4 regions of the Orrella dioscoreae genome follow, and region 1 is predicted to be linked to each of the others. Evidence: predicted binding sites of a transcription regulator. Region 1 holds the regulator's gene; each other region holds the start of a gene.

Region 1 (4,498 bases):
AGTGGGCGATGCCATCCTTGACGGTCTGCTGGGCAGCGGTTTCCAGCTTCAGGTCACAGGAGAGCAGCTCGGGCACGTTTTCGCCGATCATCAGCTTGTGCAGGTCCTGCAGGTTGGGCAGGCCGTCCAGCATGAAAATGCGCTCGATCAGGCGGTCGGCGTGCTTCATTTCGCCGATGGACTCCTCGTACTCATGCTTGCCCAGGCGCTTGAATCCCCAGTGGTTCAGCATGCGGGCATGCAGGAAATACTGGTTGATGGCCGTCAGCTCGTTGGTGAGCTGCTTGTTGAGGTACTGGATGACGGTTTTATCGCCTTTCATGACGGACTCCTGATTTCTGGGTGCGAGGCCGGGAGGGCCTGTCCTGGCGGCCGGCGCAACGGCGCCGATGCCGGACAACGGACGCAGACTAACACCGGCTCCGAAGCACTGACTACCCTTGGCGCGAAAGTCGTGAAAGGGCGTGCTAGCGCAATCAGGAACCGTCGAGCGAATGAAAATAAGAACGTTTGCGCCACGCAGCGACACCGCCCACACGGTTTCATGCGGGCCATAAGCTGGCCTGAAGCCGGAAAATCAAGCGGAATGCGCAAGAAAACGCCGAAAACTCGGGCGTTGCGGAGGGAAATACGAGGGAGAACAGCGGAAAATGGGATTGTTGCGATGCCGCAACAATCAACAGGCCTGGCTGGAATCAGGCCGCGCGGGCGATCTTGACGACGGGGTAGCCGTTGGCGGCCAAGGTGCCGGGCTGGGCGACAGCGGTGACCGGCGGCTGCATCTCGCAGTGGCCCCGGTTGGCGCAGGCGGTGCCGCCAGGCAGGTATTCGCTGGCCGTGTCGGCGCAGCAGCCACAGCAGGTGGCCACGCCAAGGTCGAACTGGAGATCAGCAAGCGACGATGCCCCAGCGGCCACGCTGGCGTGGACCTGGCTTTCGGTCACTGCGTTGCAGACACAAACGTACATGAGAATAATTATCGAAAATATCTAGACGAAAAGCAAGCGCGTGCGCAACGGCCGTGGCGGGCACGCCGCAGTGCTGGATTCCAGTCAAAAGGGGGACGCGCTGAAAGCGCGGATCAGGCGGAAATCAGGTGCGCAGCGAGGCCTGTGCCTTGCGCACGGATGCCGGGGCGATGCGCAGCGCTTCACGGTATTTGGCGACCGTTCGGCGTGCGATGACGATGCCGCGATCGGCCAGCATCTGCATGATCTGGTTGTCCGACAGCGGCTTGCCCGCGGACTCTTCCGCCACCATCTGGCGGATCTGCGCCTGCACGGCGGTGGCGGACGCCGAGCCGCCCGCTTCCGTGGCCACCCCCGCGCCGAAGAAGCGCTTGAGCTCCATGGTGCCGAAGGGTGTCAGCATGAACTTCTGGGTGGTCGCGCGCGAGATCGTGGACTCGTGCAAGCCGAGCTCGCCCGCGATGTCCTTCAGGATCAGCGGCTGCATGGCGCCGGCGCCGTGCGAGAAGAATTCGGACTGGCGGTCGACGATGGCCTGCGACACCCGCAGGATGGTGTCGAAGCGCTGTTCGACGTTGCGCACCATCCAGCGCGCCTGCTGCAACTGCGATTGCAAGGCGGAATGATCGCCGCTGCGGTTGCTGGCCAGGACCTGGGCATAGACCGAGTTGATGCGCAGGCGCGGCATGACGGCGGTGTTCAGCACGGCCTGCCAACCTTTGCGCGTCTTGTGCACGATGACGTCGGGCACGGCGTAATCGGCCGCGGGCACGGTCCACGCGCGGCCCGGACGCGGATCCAGGCGCAGGATGAGCGAATGGGCCGCGCGCAGGGCCTCGTCGCCACAGTGCAGCGCCTCGCGCAGCTTGGCCGCGCTGCCACCGGCCAGCAGCTGAAGATGCTCGGCACAGAGCTTGCGGGCCAGCGCCAGCACCTGCGGATCGGCAGCCTCGGGGAAGCGCTCCGGGTCGGGGTGGCGCAATTGCAGCACCAGGCAGTCGGCCACGTCGAAGGCCCCCACCCCCGAGGGATCGAAGGAGCGCAGCAGCGTGAGCGCGGCGTGCAACTCATCTTCGTCGCACTCCAGTTCGGCGGGCAGCCAGCCCAGGATCTCTTCCAGCGAAGAGGCCAGGAAGCCGTTCTCGTCCAGTTCGTCGATGAGCAGCTCGACCAGCGCCGCATCACGGTCGCTGACGCGGGTCAGCGACAGCTGGCCGAGCAGGTGCTCGCGCAGCGTCTCGGCGCGCACCGCCTCGGGAAAGGCGCGGTCGTCGTCATCGTTCTGGCTGGAACCGCTGCCGCGCATGCCGTCTTCCAGCGATACCGTGGCGGACTCGTAATCCGCGCCGCTGTCACCCGCGTCGCCCTCGGCGGGGGCATCGCCTTCGGAATCGCCGCCCGGCTCGCCTTCGCGCTCGAGCATGGGGTTTTCAGTGAGCGCCTGCGCGATCTCCATTTCGAGCTCGAGCGCCGACAGCTGCAGCATCCGGATGGATTGCTGCAGTTGCGGTGTCAGCGTGAGGTGCTGACTGTGTCGCAGTTCTAAGGAATGGCGCGTCATGAGACAATATTTTGCATGAACTCTGCAGATCGCTCCCAAGAAGACGCCCGACTCCTCAGCCGCACCTTGCTGGGCTTGGCGACGCCGCGTCTCATCCGGCGCGCCATAGTAATCGTCATCGCGGCGCTTGTGTGGCTGTTCATCTGCTCCCGCATCCTGGGTTTCGGCGCCGGCATGCGTTATACGGCGCTGGCGCCGCTGGGCCAGCAGACCGTCGACCTGCTGATCCGCATCAATCCTTATTTGTGGTGGGTCGTCGTGGTGCTGTTCACGCTGGCCGTCTTCTTCGGGGTGCGCGGCTGGTACGAACGCAGCATTGCCGCTGGCCGCGCCCAGCCCGTCGACCTGCCCACCCTGCGCGACTTGGCCCACGGCCTGTCGGACGACGGCCGGATGGTGCTGGGCTGGGCCTGGCGAGACCGTGAGGACCCCATCACCGTGGGCGACCTGCTACTGGCGCGCGACGAAATGCGTCATGGCCGCGCCAGCAAGATCTACCTGGCACGCGAACAGGCCGAGGCATTGCGCCTGCCGCCCCTGGAAACGGCCCCTGCCGCACCCGGGGTCTCCGCGCCTGCCCCCGCCGTGCGCAAGGCAGGCGCCCCCGCTGCGCCGGCCGAGCCGCCCCTGGGCGACCTGGCGCCGCGCTCGCGCAGTCAGGATGTCTTTGCCCCCCGTCCCGCCGCGCCCGCGCCCAAGGCGGAACCGGCACCGGCGCCCACCCCCGCGTCTTCGCCAGCGAAGGCCGAGCCCGTCATCGGGACCACGCCCGCCGAACCCACGCTGCGCGCCGAGCCGCGCGTACAGCCCGAAGCGCCTCGCGCCACGACGCAGCGCACCGAACCCCGCCTGGGCGACATCGGCCCGAAACGCTGAAAAAAGGGAGCGCCGCGCACATGGCAATTTGCCAGCGCGGCGCAAATGTGTTCGACTATCGCCTTATGGCCGATCTTCAGACCTCCTCTCTGAACACCGCTGCCGGGCGCTCCAGCCTGGCCGTCGGCCTTGTCGCGTCCTCCTCCCTGGCCCTAGCGCTAGCACTAGCGATCGGTTGCCGAGCCTAGCGCTCCGTGGCAGTTCGGCAGCCTGTCGCCACACGGTTTTTTCCTGTCCAGAATTCTCGCCTGGCCCAAGCCAGGGCACGCCGCCTACACTGGCGGCGCGAAATCATACGGACGGCCGTGACCCCAACCGACCCGGCCGCCCCACTGTTCACAGAGGTGCATGATGCTTGCCAACCCCATCCAGAAGTACAAACCCTTCGTTCCGTTTGATCGCGACTTCTCCGAGCGCACCTGGCCCAGCCGCCGGATCACGACGCCGCCGATCTGGATGAGCACGGACCTGCGCGACGGCAACCAATCCTTGATCGAACCGATGAGCGTCGAGCGCAAGCTGCGCTTCTTCGACCAGCTGCTGAAGATCGGCTTCAAGGAAATCGAGGTGGGTTTCCCCTCGGCCTCGCAGACCGACTTCGATTTCGTGCGCCGCCTGATCGACGAAAACCGCATCCCCGAGGACGTCACCATCATCGTGCTGACGCAGGCGCGCGAAGACCTGATCTCCCGCACGGTCGAGGCCGCCGCCGGCGCCAGGCAGGCCATCATCCACCTGTACAACGCCTGCGCGCCCGCCTTCCGCAAGATCGTCTTCAACATGAGCCGCGACGAGATCCGCAACATCGCGGTCACCGGCACGCGCCTGGTCAAGCAGCACATGGCCAAGTATCCGCAGACCCGCTGGGGCTACCAATACTCGCCCGAGGTGTTCAGCACCACCGAGCCCGATTTCGCGCTGGACGTATCCAATGCCGTGGCCGAGGAATGGGACGCCACGCCGGAAAAGAAGCTCATCCTGAACCTGCCCGCCACGATCGAGGCCACCACCCCGAACCTGTACGCGGACCAGATCGAGTGGATGCACCGCAACCTGGCGCGCCGCGACAGCATCGTGCTGAGCGTGCACCCGC
Region 2 (4,498 bases), 130 kb from region 1:
AGATCGAAGTCACGGGCGGCACGAACGACCGGCGCCAGGTCGCCACGGATCACACCGGCGCGCTGAACGACACGGGCACGTTGAGCTATCGGTTGACGGGGCTGTTGCGCGAAAGCGGCACCTTCGTGGACAACGGCCGCGACGACCGCAGTTTCCTCGCGCCGTCCCTGACCTGGCAGCCCTCGGCCGCCACCAGCCTGACGGTGTTGGCGAGCTACCAGAAGAGCAAGGGCACCTACTACATGGGCCTGCCTTACAGCGGCACGGTACGGCCCAATCCGCTCGGCGAGCCGTCCCGCGATACGAACCTGGGTGACCCGCGCCATGATTACTGGAACTCCACCAGCAAGAGCATCGGCTACGTACTGGATCATGCCTTCAACGAGTCGGTGAAACTGCGCCAATCCGTCCGCTATGGCGAGTCTGCGCTGCGTTATGGCTATCTGTTCCACGCTGCCGGGGGCGGCGACCTGCCGGGCAACCGCGTGGTGGCGCGCCAGTCCGTGCGCCGGCTCGACGACACGAGCCAGTTGGGCGCGGACACGAACCTCAGCACCCGCTGGCAAGGCCTCGGCGGCGAGCACACGACCTTGCTGGGTTTCGATTACGGCCGCAGTCACTCCGATACCTTCAACTATCGTGGGAGTGCGCCTGCGACAGACCTCTTCTCACCGGTATCCGGCGTGCCTGGCGTGCCGTCCGTCATGGCCTTGCGCAACAGCGACAAGGTGCGTTTCGAGCAGTTGGGGGTATATGCCCAGCAGCAAAGCAAGTTCCTGGACCGTTGGGTGGTCACGCTGAGCGGCAGGCAGGACTGGGCGGAGAACCGTGCGCTGAGCCGCGTGAGTGGACTGCGCCAGAAACAGCGCGACAACGCCTTCACGGGCCGCGTGGGCCTGACGTATCTGGCCCCTCGCGGCATTGCGCCTTACGTCAGCTATGCCACCTCGTTCGAGCCCGTGGGCGGCGTGACGTATGACGGAACTCCCTTCAGGCCCACCAAGGGCGAGCAGGTCGAGGCTGGCATCAAGTGGCAGCCCCCGGGCAGTGAAACGCTGGTTACGCTGGCCGCCTATCACCTGACCCAGCAGAACCTGCCCACCTTGCACCCCGACCAGGTGGCCTTCCCCAACGGCCGGGTCCAGACCGGCGAGGTCACCTCCAAGGGCGTCGAACTGGAGGCCGCCACCCACCTCACGCGCAGTCTGCGCCTGCGCGGTGCGCTCACGTTCAACCACAGCGAGATCACCGAGAGCAACGTGCCGGGCGAGGTGGGGCGGCGCCAGCCCGACACGCCGGCGCGAATGGCTTCACTGTGGGTGGACTACCGCCTGCCCGACGCCTGGGTACCGGGACTGCTTGCAGGCGGTGGCGTGCGCTATGTGGCCGGCACCCACGACGGCCCAAATCTGGTCAAGACCGATGGCTATACGGTGTACGACGCGATGCTGGGATACCAGGTGCAAAACTGGAAGTTCACGCTGAACCTGATGAACGTCTTCGACAAGCGCTACCTGAGTTCCTGCTATGCCTTCGCGTGCTACTACGGCCAGCCGCGCACGGCGATGCTGACCGCCAACTACGCCTGGTAGGCGCATCCGGCAGGGAAGGACCAGGCCCCGTCCGGCGTTTCCGGGCGGGGCGTCTCGTTCCATGCGAAGACTCCGTCCCTGAAATAAGTGGCATACCTCCTAAATGCGCCGGAAAAGTGCGGGCTTTCCCTTTTCTTGTGCACGTGCCGCAAGGCGGAGCATGTGGCAGGGCAAGGGATTCTTAAAAATTAAGAGGCATACCACTTAAATTGCGCGGGCGTTGATCCTGGCACGGTTGTTGCTTGATGAGCATCAAGAACAACCTTTGCCGTACGAGGACAACGATGGCGACGATAGTGTTGAAGGGCGGCCGGATCATCGACCCGGCCAGCGGCACCGACAAGGTGGGTGACCTGCTCGTGCGCGACGGCGCGATCCTGGGCATCGACGTCGAGCCGGGCGGCCTGGCCGAGACGATCGATTGCCGCGGCAAGCTGGTGCTGCCCGGTCTCATCGACACGCACGCGCACGTCTTCCGCTACGTCACGGGCCGCTTCGGGCTGGATCCGGACATGTGCGGGGTGTACTCGGGCGTGACCACGCTGGTGGATCAGGGTGGCCCGAGCTGTATCACGCTGCCGGCGTTCCGCCATTACGTCGCGGAGAAAAGCGAGACGCGCCTGCTGGCTTTCCTGTCGGCGTACCTGGTGGGGGGCCTGGAGGGGCACTACTACCCCGAGCTCTACCGGCCGAGCTGTCTGGACGTGGCCGCCACGGTGAAGTCCGCGCGTGCCAACCTCGACCTGGTCAAGGGCATCAAGGCCCATGCCGAACTGGGCGGATTCGCCCGTTGGGGCCTGGACGTGATGAAGCTGGCCGCACAGATCGGCCGTGAGGCGGACCTGCCCGTCTACGTGCATTTCGGCCAGCTCTGGCCCACGCCGGATGGGGGCGGCCTGGACGTCGATCCCGACACCATCCTGCCGCAGGTCATGGACCTGCTGCGGCCGGGCGACGTACTGGCCCATCCGTTCAGCCGTCATCCCGGCGGCTTCGTCGAGGTCAATGGCCAGGTCCATCCCATCGTGCGCGAAGCGATGGCGCGCGGGTTGAAGATGGACGTGGGCCACGGTTCCCACTTCAGCTTCGAGTCGGCCCGGAAAGTGATCGAGGCAGGTTTCATCCCCGACACGCTGGGTGCGGACATGCACGGCTACAACACGACCGTGCCCGCGCCGGCAGGCACGCCCGACTCGCATCCGGATGAAGAGGAACATCTCTTCCGTGGCAAGACGCGCTTCTCGCTGGTGTCCGCCATGAGCGCGATGATGGCGCTGGGCCTGCCGCTGGACCACGTGGTGCGCATGGTGACGGTGAACGCGGCAGCCTTGCTGCGCATGGAGAACGAACTGGGCACGCTGCGTGCGGGCGCCGTGGCGGACGTCAGCGTGCTGGATGACGTGCGGGGGCGCTTCGTCATGCGTGACAACGAGGGCACGCAGGTCGTGACCGACCGCATGCTCAGCCCGGCTTTCTGCCTGCGCGCTGGCAAGCGCTTCGACGCGCGCGCGGCCATTCTTCCCGTGGCCCAGGCCGCATAGTTGCCGGCGATACGCATCATGGCCCAGACCCGTCAGCCCGCGCATCCGCAAGGCATCGGCGCGCGCGTGCCGCGCAAGGAAGACGACCGCTTCATGCGCGGCCGCGGCGACTACGTGCCCAACCTGCGCCTGCCTGGCATGCAGGACGTCGCCTTCGTGCGCAGCCCCGTGGCGCATGGCCGCATCACCGGCATCGAGAAACCGGCGGGGCGCGAGGCCTGTGTGTTCGTTGCCGCGGACCTGGACGGCGTGCGGCCCATCGTCGCCAACTCGGGCCTGCCGGGTTTCAAGTCGTCCGAGCAGCCCGTCCTGGCCCATGACAAGGTGCGGCAGGTGGGCGAGATGATCGCCATGTGCCTGGCACCCACGCGCGCCGAGGCGGAAGACATCGCGGCGCAGGTCTACGTGGATTTCGACGAACTGCCCGCGGTGGTGGACATGCTGGCCGCGCGCGAGCCGGGCTCGGCGCAGGTGCATGAACACTGGGGCGACAACGTGTTCCTGGAAACGCATGTGGGTGCCGACCAGGTGCCCGTGTTCGAGGCGCTGCGCCGCAACGCGCCCATCAGGGTGCATCGCAAGCTGCGCACCGCGCGCCAGAGCATGGCGCCCATGGAAGGGCGGGGCTGCGTGGCCTATTGGGACCGCCGCGCCGACCAGCTGGTGCTGGTGACCTCCGCCCAGATGCCGCATATCAACCGCACGGGTCTGGCGGGCTGCCTGGGCCTGGACGAGGGGCGCGTGCGCGTCATCTCGCCGGACGTGGGCGGCGGCTTTGGCTACAAGGGCATCCTGCTGCCCGAGGAGGTCTGCGTGGCCTGGCTGGCCTTGCGGCTGGGACATCCGGTGCGCTGGATCGAGGACCGCCGAGAGCAGTTGACCGCCAACGCCAACTGCCGTGAACACGACTACGACATCACGGCCTACGCCGATGAGCACGGCAAGCTGCTGGGCCTGGAGTGCGAGGCGCACGTGGATTCGGGCGCGTATTCGTCCTATCCCTTCTCGGCCTGCCTGGAGGCCGCGCAGGTCGGCAGCATCCTGCCCGGTCCCTACAAGATGCCGCACTACCGCTGCCACACCTGGTCGGTGGCGACCAACAAGCCGCCCATCCTGCCGTATCGCGGCGTGGCGCGCACGGGTGTCTGCTATGCGATGGAAAGCGTCATGGACGACATCGCCGTGCAGGCAGGCATCGAGCCCTTCGAGGCGCGCCTGCGCAATCTCGTGCTGCCGCAGGAAATGCCCTACGACAACGTCACCAACAAGCATTTCGACAGCGGCGACTATCCCGAGGCCGTCAGGCGCGCGGTGGCAGCCCTGGACCTGCCCGCCTGGCGCGCGCGCCAGCGTGCGGGCGAGGCC
Region 3 (4,498 bases), 2.2 Mb from region 1:
TTATGCGCAGTCGGAAGGCGAGGGCGCGCGCGACGACGCCGCGAACAACGCCCTGCTGGTGCGCCGCCTGCAAGGCGTGGCCGACCGCCGCGCGTGGTATGTGGCGTTGCTGGTCATGGTGCGTTCGGCCGATGATCCCCAGCCGCTCATCGCCGAAGGCGTGTGGCAGGGCGAAATCGTCGATGCGCCGCGCGGCGCGCAGGGTTTCGGCTACGACCCGCATTTCTTCCTGCCCGCGCTGGGCCGCACGGCTGCCGAGCTCGAGCCCGCCGAGAAGAACCGCCACAGCCATCGCGGCCTGGCGCTGGCCGAGTTGCTGGCGCGCTGGCCACGGCGCTGATTTTCCAGGCGAAGCAAGGCGCCATGGCGCTCACCATTCCCATCGTCGCAGAAGGCCGCCAGGCCCCGTCCCGCCCCCCCGGCGCGCACGGGCCGGGCGCGTCGCGCCTGACCAGCCTGCCGCCCTTGTCGGTCTATGTGCACGTGCCCTGGTGCGTGCGCAAGTGCCCCTATTGCGATTTCAATTCCCACGCCATCGTGGGAGAGCTGCCCGAGCGCCGGTATCTGGACGCCTTGCGTCGCGACCTGGAGCAGGCCTTGCCGTCAGTCTGGGGCAGGCAGGTCATCTCGGTCTTCATTGGCGGGGGCACGCCCAGCCTGCTGTCCGCCGCGGGCGTGGACGAGTTGCTGGCCATGCTGCGGGCCTGTCTGAACGTGCTGCCGGACGCCGAGATCACGCTCGAGGCGAACCCGGGGGCCACCGAGGCTGCGCGCCTGCGCGACTTTGCCGCCAGCGGCGTGAACCGCATCTCGCTGGGCATCCAGAGTTTCGATGACGCGCAATTGAAGGCCTTGGGGCGGGTGCATGACGCCGGGCAGGCGCGCGCCGCCATCGATGCGGCGCAGAAGGCGGTGGCGCGGGTGAATCTCGACGTGATGTTCGCGCTGCCGGGACAAAGCCTGGACGGCGCCTTGCTGGACCTGCGCACGGCCTTGTCGCATGGCACCGAGCACCTGTCGCTGTATCACCTGACGATGGAGCCGAATACGGTCTTCGCCAAGTATCCGCCCGAGTTGCCGGATGACGACACCAGCGCCGCGATGCAGGATGCGCTGGAGGCCGCCACCGCCGAGGCAGGCCTGACGCGTTACGAGGTCTCCGCCTATGCGCGGCCGGGCGCGCGCAGCCGCCACAACCTGAACTACTGGGAATTCGGCGACTATCTGGGCCTGGGCCCGGGCGCGCACGGCAAGCTGTCCTTCCACGACCGCATCGTGCGCGAAGCCAGGCTGCGCAATCCGGACAGCTGGATGACGCAGGCGCTGGCCGGCGACGGCTCGCACCTGGCCCACGGCACGCAGGTGGAGCAGGAGGCCTTGCCCTTCGAATTCATGCTGAACGCCTTGCGCCTGCGCGAAGGGGTGGCCGCCACGTTGTTCACCGAGCGCACCGGCCTGCCGCTGGCCGCCATCCTGCAGCCCCTGCAGGCCGCCACCCGCCGCGGCCTGCTGGATCCCGACCCCACTCGCCTGCGGGCGACGCCGCTGGGTTGGCGCTTCCTCAACGACCTCCAGGAAATATTCCTGTAGTGGCATAAGCCCCACGATGGGGCTTCATGCACCAATATAAGCACTATAGTGGTGCATATTGCCCGATTTCCTCGCACGGTTCCCCGTCATGACGCGTGTTTCAAGTTGGCACGCAACTTGCTTGATGTAATCCCGCCGGTCGAGCGACGTTCTCGACTCTTTGTTGATACCCCCTGGAGATGACATGGCCACGCCCCAAGATGTTCTGAAGCTGATTAAAGAGCATGAAGTCAAGTTCGTCGACTTCCGCTTCACCGATACCGCCGGTAAGGAACAGCACGTTTCCGTGCCGCACCACGCTGTTGACGAAGACAAGCTGGAAGGCGGCCAAGCCTTCGACGGCTCGTCGATCGCCGGCTGGAAGGGCATCGAAGCTTCGGACATGCTGCTGGTGCCGGACACCTCCACCGCCCGCCTGGATCCGTTCCGCGAAGAAGTCACGCTGAACCTGACCTGCGACGTGGTCGAGCCGTCCGACATGAAGGGCTATGACCGCGACCCGCGTTCGCTGGCTCGCCGCGCCGAAGCCTACCTGAAGTCCAGCGGCCTGGGCGACACCGCCTACTTCGGTCCGGAACCCGAGTTCTTCGTGTTCGACGGCGTGACCTGGAACGCCGACGCGTCGGGCTGCTTCGTCAAGATCAAGTCGGAAGAAGCCTCGTGGTCGAGCGCCCTCGAATTCGAAGGCGGCAACCTGGGCCACCGTCCGCGCGTCAAGGGCGGCTACTTCCCCGTGCCCCCGGTCGATTCCTTCCAGGACATGCGTTCGGAAATGTGCCTGCTGCTGGACCAGCTGGGCGTGCCCGTCGAAGTGCATCACCATGAAGTGGCCGGCCCCGGCCAGCTGGAAATCGGCACCAAGTTCTCGACCCTGGTCCAGCGCGCCGACTGGAACCAGGTCATGAAGTACGTGATCCACAACGTGGCCCATGCCTACGGCAAGACCGCCACGTTCATGCCCAAGCCCATCGTTGGCGACAACGGTTCCGGCATGCACGTCCACCAATCCATCTGGAAGGACGGCCAGAACCTGTTCGCTGGCAACGGCTACGCCGGCCTGTCGGAGTTCGCGCTGCACTACATCGGCGGCATCATCAAGCACGCCCGTGCCCTGAACGCCATCACGAACCCCGGCACCAACTCGTACAAGCGCCTGGTCCCGCACTACGAAGCCCCGGTCAAGCTGGCCTACTCGGCCCGCAACCGTTCGGCCTCGATCCGCATCCCCTACGTCGGCAACCCCAAGGCCCGCCGCATCGAGACGCGCTTCCCGGATCCCCTGGCCAACCCGTACCTGGCTTTCTCGGCCCTGATGATGGCCGGCCTGGACGGCGTCCAGAACAAGATCAACCCGGGCGATCCCGCCGACAAGAACCTGTACGACCTGCCGCCGGAAGAAGACGCGAAGATCCCGACCGTCTGCTCGTCGCTGGAGCAGGCCCTGGAAGCCCTGGACAACGACCGCGAGTTCCTGACCCGTGGCGGCGTGTTCAGCAACAGCATGCTCGACGCGTACATCGACCTGAAGATGCAGGAAGTGAACCGTCTGCGCATGACCACGCACCCGGTCGAGTTCGACCTGTACTACAGCCTGTAATCAGGTTGAGGTGGCGCGCCGCGGCGCGGGGCTCAGGCCCTTGCCGCGGCGTCGATACCCGCCGCGCGGTTCCGGTTCCGGTTCCGGTTCCGGTTTTTTCACGCACCGCGCCGCGCGGCGCACGCAGTGCCCCGCAGTCGTTGTTGCCGCAATCGCCTTCAGTTCCCGCATTGCCTTGTCGTTGCAGGCAGTTTGCTGTCTCCCGCAGTGCCCGCCCGTCGTGCCGTCGGGTCCACGCCCTCCCAGACGATCCATGAATGTAGATGCCTTCGATCTGCTCGCCACCGCCGTGCTGCTGCTGAGCAGCGAAGGCAGGGTCGAGTATGCGAACGCCGCCGCGGAAGACATCTTCGGCCGCTCTCGCAAACAGCTGACCGGCAGCCGCGCTGCCGGCCTGTTCGAGGAATCCGACGACATCCAGGACGCCATCGGGCAGGCGCAGGCGCGGCGTTTCGTCGATCGCCGCCAACTGGTCACGCTGTATCGCGGCCACGATTTCTTCCAGGTCGCGGCCACCATCGTGGCGCTCACCGACCAGCGCTGGCCGGTGTTGATGGAAGTGCGCGAGATCGAGCAGCGCGTGCTGGCCGACCGCAATCAACGCCTGGTCGACGAGATCGAAACGCAGCGCGAGCTGCTGCGCAATCTGGCCCACGAGGTGAAGAATCCCCTGGGCGGCTTGCGTGGCGCGGCGCAATTGCTGGAAGCCGAGCTGCCCGATCCGGCGCTCACCGAATACACGCAAGTCATCATTTCCGAGGCCGATCGCCTGCAGTCGCTGGTCGATCGCCTGGCCACGCCGCAACGTGCGCCCATCCACACGCGCGCGGTCAATATCCACGAGATCTGCGAACGCGTGTGCGCGCTGATCCGCGCCGAATACGGACGCGACATCTCGCTGCTGCGCGACTACGACGCGTCGGTGCCTGACATCCAGGCCGATGCCGAGCGGCTCATCCAGTCGCTGCTCAATGTCGTGCGCAATGCCGCACAGGCGCTCACGCAGCCGCAGGTGACCGCGGGCGCGCAGATCACCTTGCGCACGCGCGTCGCGCGCCAGGTCATGCTGGCGCATCGCCAGCACCGCATGGCGCTCGTGGTCGCAGTCATCGACAACGGTCCGGGCGTGCCCGAACCCTTGCGCGAGCGCATCTTCCACCCCCTGGTGACGGGCAGGGCGGATGGTACCGGCCTGGGCCTGTCCCTGGCCCAGGACTTCGTGCAGCAGCACGGAGGCATCATCGAGTTTGAATCCCGTCCCGGGCACACCGAGTTTCGCCTGGTCTTGCCCATGGAGCCTGCATGAAACCC
Region 4 (4,498 bases), 720 kb from region 1:
CTGGCCGCGGGGCGCGTCGTGGCCGCCGACATGTGCGGCAGCGTCTGGAAGGTGTTGGCCGAGCCGGGCCAGGCCGTGCGGGCGGGCGACACGCTGGTGGTGGTGGAGGCCATGAAGATGGAACTGGCCGTGCTGGCGCCGGCTGACGGCGTGGTCAAGGCAGTCGCCTGCGTGCCCGGCCAGGCCGTGGTCACGGGCGATGCCCTGGTCGTGATGGAAGAGACGGAGGACAGCCTGGCGGCTTGAGCCCGGCCGCCTGCGCACGTGCGTGGCGTCATCCCTATTTGTAAGCATCTGTTGGGATCGCGTTAGAATCGCCCCCTGTCGGGCTGGCGGCCATCGCCAGGTTTGCGCCCGACGCTTCCGGGGCGTATCAAGCCGTGCCACGCTGGCCGGCGTGGCCCGTCCCGGATGCCGAAACACCGGGAGAGTCCGCTGGCAACGAAGCAGAAAAAACCGCGCAGCCGCGCGGGCTGGTACAGCCTGCTGTATGGCACGGCCGCATCGGGGTGCGCTGTCGTCATCGACCTGTGGCTGCTCGCCGGCCCGCCCGCCGGCAGGGTACTGGGGTCGCTGGTCGCCAGTCTGCTCTTCGTCCTGCTCACCGCCGTGGGGCTCTACTTCCTGCTGCGCCGGGTCGAGCGCGAGAGCCAGCTCGATGCCGCCATGCGCGATTACCTCGTACAGGCCGCCGCCGTCTTCGATAGCACCCAGGAAGGCGTGCTGATCACCGACGCGCACAACCAGGTCGTCCACGTCAATCCCGCCTTCACGCGCATCACCGGCTACAGCGAGAGCGAGATCCGCGGCCAGAACCCGCGCGTGCTGAAATCCGGCTACCACGACAAGCCGTTCTACGACGCCCTCTGGCATGCCCTGGTCCGTGACGATGTCTGGCAGGGCGAAATCTGGAATCGCCGCAAAAGCGGGGATATCTATCCCCAGTGGCAAACGCTGCGCGTCTTGCGCAACGAGGCGGGCGAGCCGCGCTATTTCGTGGCCGTGTTCTCGGACCTGAGCGCCATCAAGCGTTCCGAGGATGAGCGCGCCCGCCTCGTGCATTACGACCCGCTCACGGACCTGCCCAACCGGCTGCTTTTCATGGAGCGGCTGGGCCACGCCTTCTCGCGCCTGCAGGCTGAAGGCCGCGGCGGCGCGCTGATGGTCGTCAACCTCGATCACTTCCGCCACGTCAACGAAAGCTACGGCCATGCCGTGGGCGACGAGGTGCTGCGTGCCACCGGCAAGCGCCTGGCGAAACTCTGCGACGGACAGGCCTCGCTCTATCACCTGGGCGCGGACGAGTTCGCGCTGCTCTATGAGAAGAGCGCCGATCCCTTGCGCGTCGCGGGCCTGGCCGAGCGCGTGCTGCAGGGCATGCTGGCGCCCTGTGAGGTGAACGAGCGGACGGTGTTCGTGCAGGCCTACATGGGTATCAGCCTGTTCCCGCAAGGCACGGCTGGCGTCGACGAAGTGCTGCGCAACGCCACCACCGCCTACGCCGAGGCGACCCGCGGCGGCAGGCCTTCCTTCGCGTTCTACACCGAAGAACTCACCTTGCAGGCGCGCCACCGGCTGGAGCTGGGCGCGGCCTTGCGGCTTGCCGTCGAACGCAAGGAACTGGTGCTGTACTACCAACCGATACATGACCTGCGCACCGGCAGCCTGGCTGGCGTGGAGTCGCTGGTGCGCTGGCAGCGCCCGGTGCACGGGCTCGTGCCGCCGGGCGAGTTCATCCCGCTGGCCGAGGAAATGGGTCTCATCGACAGGGTCGACGCCTGGGTCATGGGCGAAGCCTGTGCCCAGATGCAGGCCTGGCGGCAGCGCGGCGTTTCCCCGGGCTTCGTCGCGGTGAACGTGTCCAGCCGTCTCTTCGGCGGCGACATGCTGTTGCCGCGCGTCGAGGAGGTGCTGGCCCAGACGGGCATGGACGCCAGCCTGCTCGAGATCGAGGTGACCGAGAGCGCCATCATGGACCAGCCCGACCGGGCGCTTGCGCAACTCGACCGCCTGCACGTGCGTGGCGTGCGGCTGGCGCTCGATGACTTCGGCACGGGCTATTCCTCCCTGCTGCGCTTGAAGCTGCTGCCGCTGCACAAGCTCAAGATCGACCAGGGTTTCGTGCGCGGCCTGCCGGACAGCCAGGGCGACCGCGCCATCGTGCTGGCCATCATTTCCCTGGCCCATCAACTGGGCTTGAAGGTGCTGGCCGAAGGCGTCGAGACGCAGGCCCAGCTTGACTTCCTCGTGGCCCATGGCTGTGACCTGGCGCAAGGGTATTTCTTCGGCCGTCCGGTGCCGGCCGGCGTGCTGTTTCCAGACGAGCCCTTGGCGCATTAGCGCTGGCGCACAGGCGCCGGCAACGGCCCGCCTTCTTCCTTCCTCCTGCTTTCCTTCCTCGCGGCATGCGCCATGACGGTGCATGCCCGCGTGCGCGCGACCGGCTTTGGTGCCTGCGCCGCACCGGTGCGCGCATCGCGGTGTTCCATGGGATCGGCCTTGCCTCGTGATGCCCGCCCCGGCGCCACACGGCCGCCAAGTTGGCACAGCGCTTGCTTAAGAGGAGGGAACCGCACTTGTATACAAGAAGGAATTCAACATGCCGGCGCAACCCTCCGCCTCTTTTCCCCGCCAGGGCTGGACCCTTGCCGACTGGCAGTCGGCCTACCGGCGTGACGGGCTCGCGCTGGCGGACGTGCTGGCGGATTTCGCCGCGCGCGCGAACGATGCCGATCCCGCGCTGATCCTGCGCGCCGATGCGGCGCGGCTGACCCAGCAGGCCGAGGCGCTGGCCGCCCGCGTGGCGGCGGCGGGCGGTTCGCTGGCAGGCTTCCCGCTGTACGGCGTGCCCTTCGTCGTGAAGGACAACATCGACGTGGCGGGCTGGCCCACCACGGCCGCGTGCCCGGCTTACGCCTACACCCCCGCCGAGGACGCGGAAGTGGTGCGCCGCCTGAAAGCCGCCGGCGCCATCGTGATCGGCAAGGCCAACCTCGACCAGTTCGCGACGGGCCTGGTCGGCACGCGTTCGCCTTTCGGGCCGGTGCCCAACACCTTCGATCCCGCCTATGTCAGCGGCGGCTCCAGCTCGGGCTCGGCATCGGTGGTGGCGCGCGGCTGGGTGCCGTTCTCGCTGGGCACCGACACGGCGGGGTCGGGCCGGGTGCCCGCCGCCTTCAACAATATCGTCGGCCTGAAACCGACGGTCGGCGCCTTCAGCGGCCGCGGCGCCGTCCCGGCCTGCCGCACGCTGGACTGCATCAGCGTCTTCGCCCTGACGGTGAGCGACGCAGAGGCCGTGGCGGACATCGCCGCGGGCCATGACCCGGCAGACCCCTACAGCCGGGCGCGTCCGGCGGGCGCCACGGCGTGGCCGCGCCCGCGCGCCCGCATCGCCATCCCTGCGCAGTGCGAGTTCTTTGGCGACGCGTTCGCCGAGGCGCATTACGCGCGCGCCCTCCAGACGCTGCGCGACAGCGGCGCCGAGGTCGTGGAGATCGACTTCGCGCCCTTCGCCGAGCTGGCTGCGCTGCTGTATCAAGGCCCCTGGGTGGCAGAGCGCTACACCGTCGCCGAGGACCTGCTGGCGCGCGATCCGGATGCCGTGCATCCCGTGGTGCGCGGCATCCTGGAACAGGCGCGTGGCTACAGCGCTGCCGACGCATTCCGGGCGGAGTACCGGCGCGCCGAATTGGCCCGGACGATCCAGGCCACGCTGGCCGAGGTCGATGCGCTGATGGTGCCGTCCACGCCGTCCATCTACACCATCGAGGCCCTGCTGGCAGACCCGGTCACGCTGAACTCGCGCCTGGGCACCTATACGAACTTCACCAACCTGGCGGACCTCAGCGCCCTGGCGGTGCCTGCGGGCCTGCGCGAGGACGGGCTGCCTGCGGGCGTGACCTTCATCGCGCCCGCCTGGCACGACGCCGCGCTGGCCGAGCTGGGCCGCCGCTGGGAGCGGCTGCACACCCTGCCCGCGGGCGTGGCGGCGCGCACCCAGGCGCCGCGCATGATCCGGCTGGCCGTGGTGGGCGCGCACCTGCGCGGCATGCCGCTCAATCACCAGCTGACCTCGCGTGACGCCGTGTTCGTGGAGGCCTGCCACAGCGCCAGCGATTACCGCCTGTATGCCTTGCCCGGCACGGTGCCGCCCAAGCCGGGGCTGGCGCGTGGCAAGGATGGCGCGGCCATCGCGCTGGAACTCTGGGATGTGCCGGCCACCGCCTTCGGCGATTTCGTCGCCGAAGTGCCGGGCCCGCTGGGCATCGGCACGGTGACGCTGGCCGACGGCCGCGAGGTCAAGGGCTTCATCTGTGAACCCCGCGGCCTGGAAGGCGCCCAGGACATCACCGAATTCGGCGGCTGGCGCGCCTATCGCGCCAGCGTCGCCGCCCAGCAGAAAACGTGAGCGCACCCGCGCCCGACCTCGACACTCTTTCGACTTTTCCCACTGTGCCGCCAGGCAACGACCCTCAGCTTTCCGGGAGCTATTCCA

Evidence for each region. Region 1 encodes sigma-54, which starts transcription at its own class of promoters, with help from an activator protein. Its sites were predicted from a motif close to TGGCANGNAANCTGCTTT; they were not measured.
Region 2: the regulator sigma-54 is predicted to act here: its motif matches at 1,820-1,837, upstream of ODI_RS00625 (amidohydrolase/deacetylase family metallohydrolase).
Region 3: the regulator sigma-54 is predicted to act here: its motif matches at 1,697-1,714, upstream of glnA (type I glutamate--ammonia ligase).
Region 4: the regulator sigma-54 is predicted to act here: its motif matches at 2,542-2,559, upstream of atzF (allophanate hydrolase).

The regions. Positions count from the first base shown of each region.
Region 1 is NZ_LT907988.1:243,347-247,844, reverse strand. It holds gene bfr (bacterioferritin) at 1-322, opposite strand, end outside; gene ODI_RS01185 ((2Fe-2S)-binding protein) at 696-968, opposite strand; gene rpoN (RNA polymerase factor sigma-54) at 1,093-2,529, opposite strand; gene ODI_RS01175 (hypothetical protein) at 2,545-3,405, shown strand; gene leuA (2-isopropylmalate synthase) at 3,754-4,498, shown strand, end outside.
Region 2 is NZ_LT907988.1:116,253-120,750, reverse strand. It holds gene ODI_RS00630 (TonB-dependent siderophore receptor) at 1-1,592, shown strand, start outside; gene ODI_RS00625 (amidohydrolase/deacetylase family metallohydrolase) at 1,877-3,133, shown strand; gene ODI_RS00620 (xanthine dehydrogenase family protein molybdopterin-binding subunit) at 3,152-4,498, shown strand, end outside.
Region 3 is NZ_LT907988.1:2,454,922-2,459,419, forward strand. It holds gene rdgB (RdgB/HAM1 family non-canonical purine NTP pyrophosphatase) at 1-340, shown strand, start outside; gene hemW (radical SAM family heme chaperone HemW) at 364-1,590, shown strand; gene glnA (type I glutamate--ammonia ligase) at 1,775-3,187, shown strand; gene glnL (nitrogen regulation protein NR(II)) at 3,441-4,493, shown strand; gene ntrC (nitrogen regulation protein NR(I)) at 4,490-4,498, shown strand, end outside.
Region 4 is NZ_LT907988.1:962,562-967,059, forward strand. It holds gene uca (urea carboxylase) at 1-246, shown strand, start outside; gene ODI_RS04365 (putative bifunctional diguanylate cyclase/phosphodiesterase) at 412-2,340, shown strand; gene atzF (allophanate hydrolase) at 2,600-4,411, shown strand; gene ODI_RS04375 (ABC transporter substrate-binding protein) at 4,498-4,498, shown strand, end outside.